2 regions of the Paenibacillus sp. FSL P2-0121 genome follow, and region 2 is predicted to be linked to the other one. Evidence: a T-box and tRNA genes for the amino acid it is inferred to sense, from the RefSeq annotation. Region 2 holds a T-box; the other holds one or more tRNA genes.
What was found. The T-box of region 2 lies ahead of metG (methionine--tRNA ligase). A T-box ahead of a tRNA ligase gene usually reads a tRNA of that ligase, here a tRNA-Met.
Positions count from the first base shown of each region.

Region 1: it has a tRNA-Met gene. The T-box ahead of metG (methionine--tRNA ligase) is inferred to sense a tRNA for this amino acid. The anticodon was not compared.

Region 1 is NZ_CP150245.1:5,279,838-5,283,262, reverse strand. Features, by position in the region: gene MKY54_RS23395 (extracellular solute-binding protein) at 1-1,228, shown strand, start outside; gene MKY54_RS23390 (hypothetical protein) at 1,341-1,505, shown strand; tRNA gene MKY54_RS23385 (tRNA-Met) at 1,588-1,664, shown strand; tRNA gene MKY54_RS23380 (tRNA-Ile) at 1,709-1,782, shown strand; gene MKY54_RS23375 (DUF3189 family protein) at 2,259-2,771, shown strand; gene MKY54_RS23370 (sialidase family protein) at 3,408-3,425, opposite strand, start outside.
Region 2 is NZ_CP150245.1:4,982,700-4,986,124, forward strand. Features, by position in the region: gene metG (methionine--tRNA ligase) at 1-1,313, opposite strand, end outside; T-box leader at 1,361-1,621, opposite strand; gene yidD (membrane protein insertion efficiency factor YidD) at 1,662-1,925, opposite strand; gene MKY54_RS22205 (transcriptional repressor) at 1,928-2,389, opposite strand; gene MKY54_RS22210 (copper amine oxidase N-terminal domain-containing protein) at 2,609-3,425, opposite strand, start outside.

The DNA of each region.
Region 1 (3,425 bases), 300 kb from region 2:
TATGAATGAGCTTCGTTTTGACAGCACCTATCCAGAGGTTAACCCAGATAATCTGGAGAATATCCGAGCAATTATGGGCGGTGCACAGCCGGTTGATGTAATCGTCGGTGATAGTACATTGGTGAAGAGTTTGGTGGAACATAATCTGGTGCAACCGCTGGAGCCGCTTATCGCACGAGATCAATATGATTTAAGCAATATGGCGCCTACGATGCTAAGTGGAGTTCGTGAGCTGGGTGGAGGAAGTCTTTACGCGTTAGCGCCGACTTTTATGTCGAGTGCGTTATATTTTAACAAAGGTATTTTTGATGCTGCTGGTGTAGGTTATCCGACAGATGGAATGACTTGGGATGAAGTGTTCGCGCTGGCCGAAAAGGTGACCAAGAAATCGACAAATAAAGATAAGCGTATATATGGCTTTTCGATGAACCGTTATATGAGCGATCCTTTCTGGGATATGCAGACCTATGTCTCACCGCTGGAGCTTGCTATGTATGACAACAAGGGACATAAGATGGAGGTAAACCAAACACAGTGGAGTCAAGCTTGGACGACCTACAGCCAATTGGTGAAAAAGCAAATTACACCTGGGTTAAACGGTATGGATTTTATAGAAACAGAACGGAGTACCTATAGTCCTGTCCAAGGGGATCTCTTCCTTACCGGAAAAGCTGCAATGGTAATTGGAGAATACGATTATCTTAATGAGCTTGCAGGTGTGAGCCGCAATGCAGCAAAAATTAAAAATTATAATCCTGTCGATTGGGGTTTCGTTACCGTACCTACTTTTAAGGAGAAACCAGGAGTGGCTGTAGGTACTTGGGTAGGTAATATGATGGCTATCAACACTATGGCTGCTAATAAGGAAGATGCGTGGGATTTGATCAAATTCGTCAACAGTAATGAAGTAGCTAAAATTAAAGCCCATACCCGCGGGGAACTAACTTCCCGTAAGGATTACATTACTACGAAAGTACCTTCAGTAAATCTGGAGTCCTTCTATACGCTTAAACCATTACCAGCCAATGATCCTTTGATGAACGTCCTACAAACACAGAAGCCTGGAATTAGCCGTGTTAATGATGTTGGGCGCCAACTGTTCACAGAAGTTTATCAGGGCAAGAGAACGGTCGAGAGTGCACTTAAAGCTTGGGAGAAGCAAGGGAATACGATGCTGGGTACGCTCGAAAAAGATCCCACATATTATTTTGACTCCATAGGGGATTGAGTTTTGGAATATGTAGCAGCCACCGGATTTCCGGTGGCTTATTTTGTGGAACTTGGGCATGATAAGTTCAGAGCAGCGTAAGATTAATTTGCGAAAAGGAGAAGAGGGCATCATGAATTGGATATACTTCGCGAAACTGTTCAGAACGAGATTTCAAGCAGGCTGTTTGGCAAAAAGACTGGAGCAAGATGGCTGGATTTATGGCTATCATGACCCAAGTTTTGTGGAGATTTATCGATCCCGCAAAGGAAGATATGGGGTTAGATTTTTGCCTTGAGAACTTTTACAAATTCATCCTTGACGTAGACCCATTTTGTACTGTATATTATTTATTGTCGCTGTTTGAATATTATTTCTGACGCGGGGTGGAGCAGCCCGGTAGCTCGTCGGGCTCATAACCCGAAGGTCGCAGGTTCAAATCCTGCCCCCGCAACCAATTTTATTACAACAGCAATTGTACATTCGGATATTTTTAGATCCGGGCCCTTAGCTCAGTTGGTTAGAGCGGTCGGCTCATAACCGATTGGTCGGGGGTTCGAGTCCCTCAGGGCCCACTTATCAAAAACCCTTACTTTGTAAGGGTTTTTTGCTGTCTGTAGGCTTTGTGATATTAAGAAAATAGAATGGATAAAGACCAGGATTTTGAGCTTGCTAACGGATTTGCTAACGGAAATTATTTCACTGGTCGTGGAATCTTTTTTTTGACGCCTGCTTTACGTACTAGTACGTTCATACCTTCAGTAATTCGTTTTGGTTTTGTATAACTTTTTGCCAAGGTAGCAACATACTAAATCATTATCCTTATATGAGTCTCCATATTTTTTAATAAGCCTCAATTTGCGTGTAGCGTTCCTTAAGGTCATTCCTAATATTTGAATATGAAAAGTATAATAATGCCTATTAAATTAAATAGGGTATTTATTAAGGGAAGTAAGACCATACTCTGCAATTAGGGTTTGAAATTAATAAAACGAATTACACCATTATAAAATGGATATAATCATAAGAGAAAAATATGAAGGATGATATTATGATTTATATCTATAATGATTATGGTGGGACACATACGACTTCTTTAGCAGCAGCATATCATTTAAAACAAATTACTCAGTCTGAGCGGAAATTAACTTCAGAGGAAATATTGAATGTTAAATTTTTTAATAAGTTAACGAAAAATGATTTTGGTAAGATTATTTTTCACGGAATTGATGAAAATGGAGACGCAGTTTATACAATCGGTAGGAAGTCATCAAAACTTGTAGTCCCAGCTTTAAGAGACCTGAGTTTATTACTTGAAAGTAAACATCATTTTGAAGAAAAAATAATATTCTCTAATACTTCACCCACGGTGCCCATTCTGATGTCAATCGGAGGGTTCTTCTCAAGAGGATTAATGATTGATTTTATTGGTGTTCCTTTATTAGTAATGGGTGCTAAACAATGTTGTGATAATATTTTTCGTTTGGTTGAAAATACGAAACAAATAGGGAAGTCCTCAAATGAGGAACAAGTTATTATTTTAGAAAATGAAGTCTATAAGTAATGATTCTGCAAAAGTTCATAAGAACCATGCATCGCAACAAACATTGTGACAACACGCTCTTATAGGCGTGTTTTTATTTTGCAATCGGATCTCCGGGGAGTGTTTTATTTGAGATAGGTAGAGGGGGCGCTTCAAATGTATACGGGTCTGTTTTTGCTTATTCGATAAACCCTGTAAATACTGCTGTCCGCAGCGAGCCAACCTTATGGATGGTTCAGTTCCGGGATAGTATACAATCCTATGTAGACAATGTTATGTTTACGTTGAAATGCAGTAGGTAGTTCTTCCAGCGTGATCACATTTTGGTCACGGCGTTATTAGATCCTCTGGTTTTATCACAGATCATCTGGAAAACGGTAAAAAGTATGTATTCTGTGGAATTGCCCTACTCTTGTAGAGGAAAGGGGACAGTCATGACATATAGACTATTAAGTAGCAAGCACCATACGCCGTAGATTTTGATTGAATTAAAAGCATGTCCAATACGCTGAAATTGATGATTTCTTTGAACAGGTTAATGCTGAATTTTGATAAGAAGCAATAGAGGATGCCGCATATTCGCTCGGCATCCTTTATTGCAAGTAGATATACTAACTTAACAGCCTTTTAATTTATCATCAGAAGTTGATTAATAGCTTATTGATTATCCCCAAA
Region 2 (3,425 bases):
TCGATATATTTGTTGGTGCGGCTAATGAATATTCCGATAGCTGTCAGCGCCACGGAGAACTCCATTTTTTCCATAGCTTCTTCTACTTTGGCATAAGTATTCTCAGCCGCAGCTTGAAGCTCACCATCAAATGCTGTTACATTTCCTTCATATGCCGGAATCTCGCCTGCAAAATACTTTTCAACCATAGCCCCTGTACGGTTCAACAGGTTACCAAGGTCGTTGGCAAGATCATAGTTAACCCGGTCTACAAAGCTTTCCGGTGTGAACGTGCCATCCGAACCAAACGGTACTTCGCGCAGCAGGTAGTAACGTAATGCATCCAAGCCATAACGATCAATCAGTGTCACAGGATCAACTACGTTACCTTTAGATTTCGACATTTTTCCATCTTTCATGAGCAACCAGCCATGGGCAAATACCTTTTTCGGAAGGGGTTCCCCAAGCGCCATCAGAATGATCGGCCAGTAAATCGTATGGAAACGAACGATTTCTTTACCAACGATGTGTACATCCGCAGGCCAGAACTTGTCATACAAGGTGCGATCCTCGGAACCATAACCCAGCGCAGTAATATAGTTAGTCAAAGCATCAATCCACACGTACACGACATGCTTCTCGTCGCCCTTAACTTTTACGCCCCAATCAAAGGTTGTACGGGAAACTGCAAGGTCTTCCAGTCCGGGTTTGATGAAATTGTTAATCATTTCGTTCTTACGGGATTCCGGCAAAATAAACTCTGGATTCTCCTCGTAAAATTGCAGCAAACGATCCGCATATTTACTCATCCGGAAGAAATAACTTGCTTCCTTCACCAGCTCAACCGGGTGGCCGCTATCTGGGCTTTTTGCACCAGTAATCACACCGTTGTCATCACGCACTATATCAACTAATTGCGTTTCTGTGTAAAAGGTTTCATCTGGGATACTATACCAGCCTTCATATTCACCTTTATAGATGTCTCCTTGCTGCAGCAACCGATCAAAAATATCCTGTACCACTTTTTTATGACGCTCTTCCGTAGTACGGATGAAGTCATCGTTCGAAATGTCCAGCTTACGCCATAGCTCCTTAATACCAACAACAATGTCGTCTACGAACTGCTGAGGGGTCTTTCCTGCTTCCTCTGCCTTCCGCTCGATCTTTTGTCCATGTTCGTCTGTACCGGTTAGATAACGCACTTCGTAGCCGCGCAGACGTTTGTAACGGGCCATTGCGTCTCCTGCCACGGTTGAATAAGCATGTCCGATATGTAGCTTGTCACTTGGATAATAAATTGGTGTCGTTAGGTAAAACGTTTTTTTCTCACTCATTCAGTAATCATCCTTTCTTATTAAAAAACAAAAAACTCCCGCCCCCATAATGGGGCGAGAGTATAACTCACGCGATACCACCCAAATTTCCTGTCTCTTCACAGAGCGCAGGCTTCGCCAGTTCCCTCGCGGGAACTGTCCATTAACGCTGGATCACGCTGTTATCTTACGTGAACCACAATTGCAGTTCCCGCTCGAACACAGTTCCTCCCGGACCATATTCAATCTAACGCTCCATACCGGATTTCAGCATATTCCGGCTCTCTGTAATGGACGTAACGATTTACTTATCCGTTCTTCGGAATTCATACTATTACTTGTGAATATACCCAATGGTAAGGCCCCATGTCAAGTCGCAGGGGCAGAATCCTTCTCAGCAGATTCATCTTGAAGAGGCGGCACAGGATCAAGTCCTCCAGGATGAAAGGGATGACATCTGGCAATCCGCTTAGCTGCAAGCCATGAGCCTTTCAATGGACCATGGACTTCAATGGCTTCCAGGGCATAGGCAGAGCAGGTTGGATAGAAGCGGCATGTTGCAGGTTTAATAGGGGAAATGTACCTGCGATACACCCGAATAGGCGCCTGAATCGTTCTGCGTAGGGTCACCATTTCTAAAGTCCCTTTTGTTTATCTGATGCTGCAACTAATTCTTCTTCCCGGTTCTCTTCACATTCTTTGCAATAACCGAACACCTCAAATTTATGCTTGACTACCCGGAATTGATCGGGTGTATCCGTTAAATTCATCGGGCAGAAATTAATCGGGTAGGTCTTTTGGCATTGAAGGCAGATCATATGATGGTGATGATCCTGATGATTGCAGCTTCCCTTGAACTTCACTCCGTCTTCAAAGACAATCTGTTCAAGCACACCAAGCTCTTCCATTACACGAAGATTGCGGTACACCGTATCAAAGCTAAGTCCGCTATACTTACGGCCCATATGCTCATATACATCCTTCGCTGACAAATATCCCTTATTCTCGCCGAATAACTGGGCAAGCGTTTTGCGTTGGTCGGTGATTCGCAGTCCTTGCCCCGACATGACTTCTAATATTTGTTCTGTCGACAGCATACGCTCATCTCCCATAAGATCAGTTCATTTATATTTCACTCTCTTAATAATGCCCCAAAATAAATGCCCCGTCAATGAAGCACCATGATGCGCCCCTACGCAACCTCTGAATTATTATATTTAAACAAAAGCCCGGCTGCGTATTCCTTTACGGAATATTCAGCCGGGCCTTTATTGTAGATAATTCCCCAATAGAGCTTATAGGGATATTCCTATTTGTTATTTCTTTGCTGGAAGTGGAGTGATGAGGAAATTGACCGGCAAGTTACTGCCTGAAGCTGCTGTGAACAAAATCTCCACAGAACCTCCATACTCACCACTACGATAAACCACACTGTTCATGTCAGCGTTCGAGAGACTTCCCACGCTTGGCATATGCACGATTTGGTTATTAACCATAACCGGCCCCATATAGTTACCGCCACGTGGATTAAACGTAATCAATGAGTTTGGTGCAACATTTTCGAATCTGATCTTGTATAATACCCCGAAATTACCGGCATTGGATGCTTCCGTACCTGCCATTGGGTCTACGCCAGCCAGGTTCTTATCACTGTAATTATCGCCTAGCAGAAGTTTTGCAGGAGTTTTTCCTACCTCATCGGTAACCGTGATAATACGAGTAGAATCTTCGTAAGTTCCCCGATTATGCACTCCGTCTCGATCCAGAACTGGAAGTGTTGGAAGTGTAGTCAGTGGATCTTTATTCGCATCAATCAACATGACATTATAATCGATTGGATAATCACTAAATAAGTCCGCTTGAAGTGAAACAATTTCACTTGGTTTCATAGCAATTTGGTTTAGATCGGTCAGAATTGAGACACTTTCCCCTGGTTGCAGAACAATCGTTTTATAATGCTCATTTGTAAGCATAGATTTCCAATAACGTTCTACAGACATTTTACCAGTACCTTCAGGATATGTGCTTGGGCCTGCAAAGCCCACATATTCGGTTGTAAGCGTCGTTGGGTACAAATTGTTATTCGTAGCAATCACATACACTTTAGCTTTAATATTCAGGTTATTCTTGTGG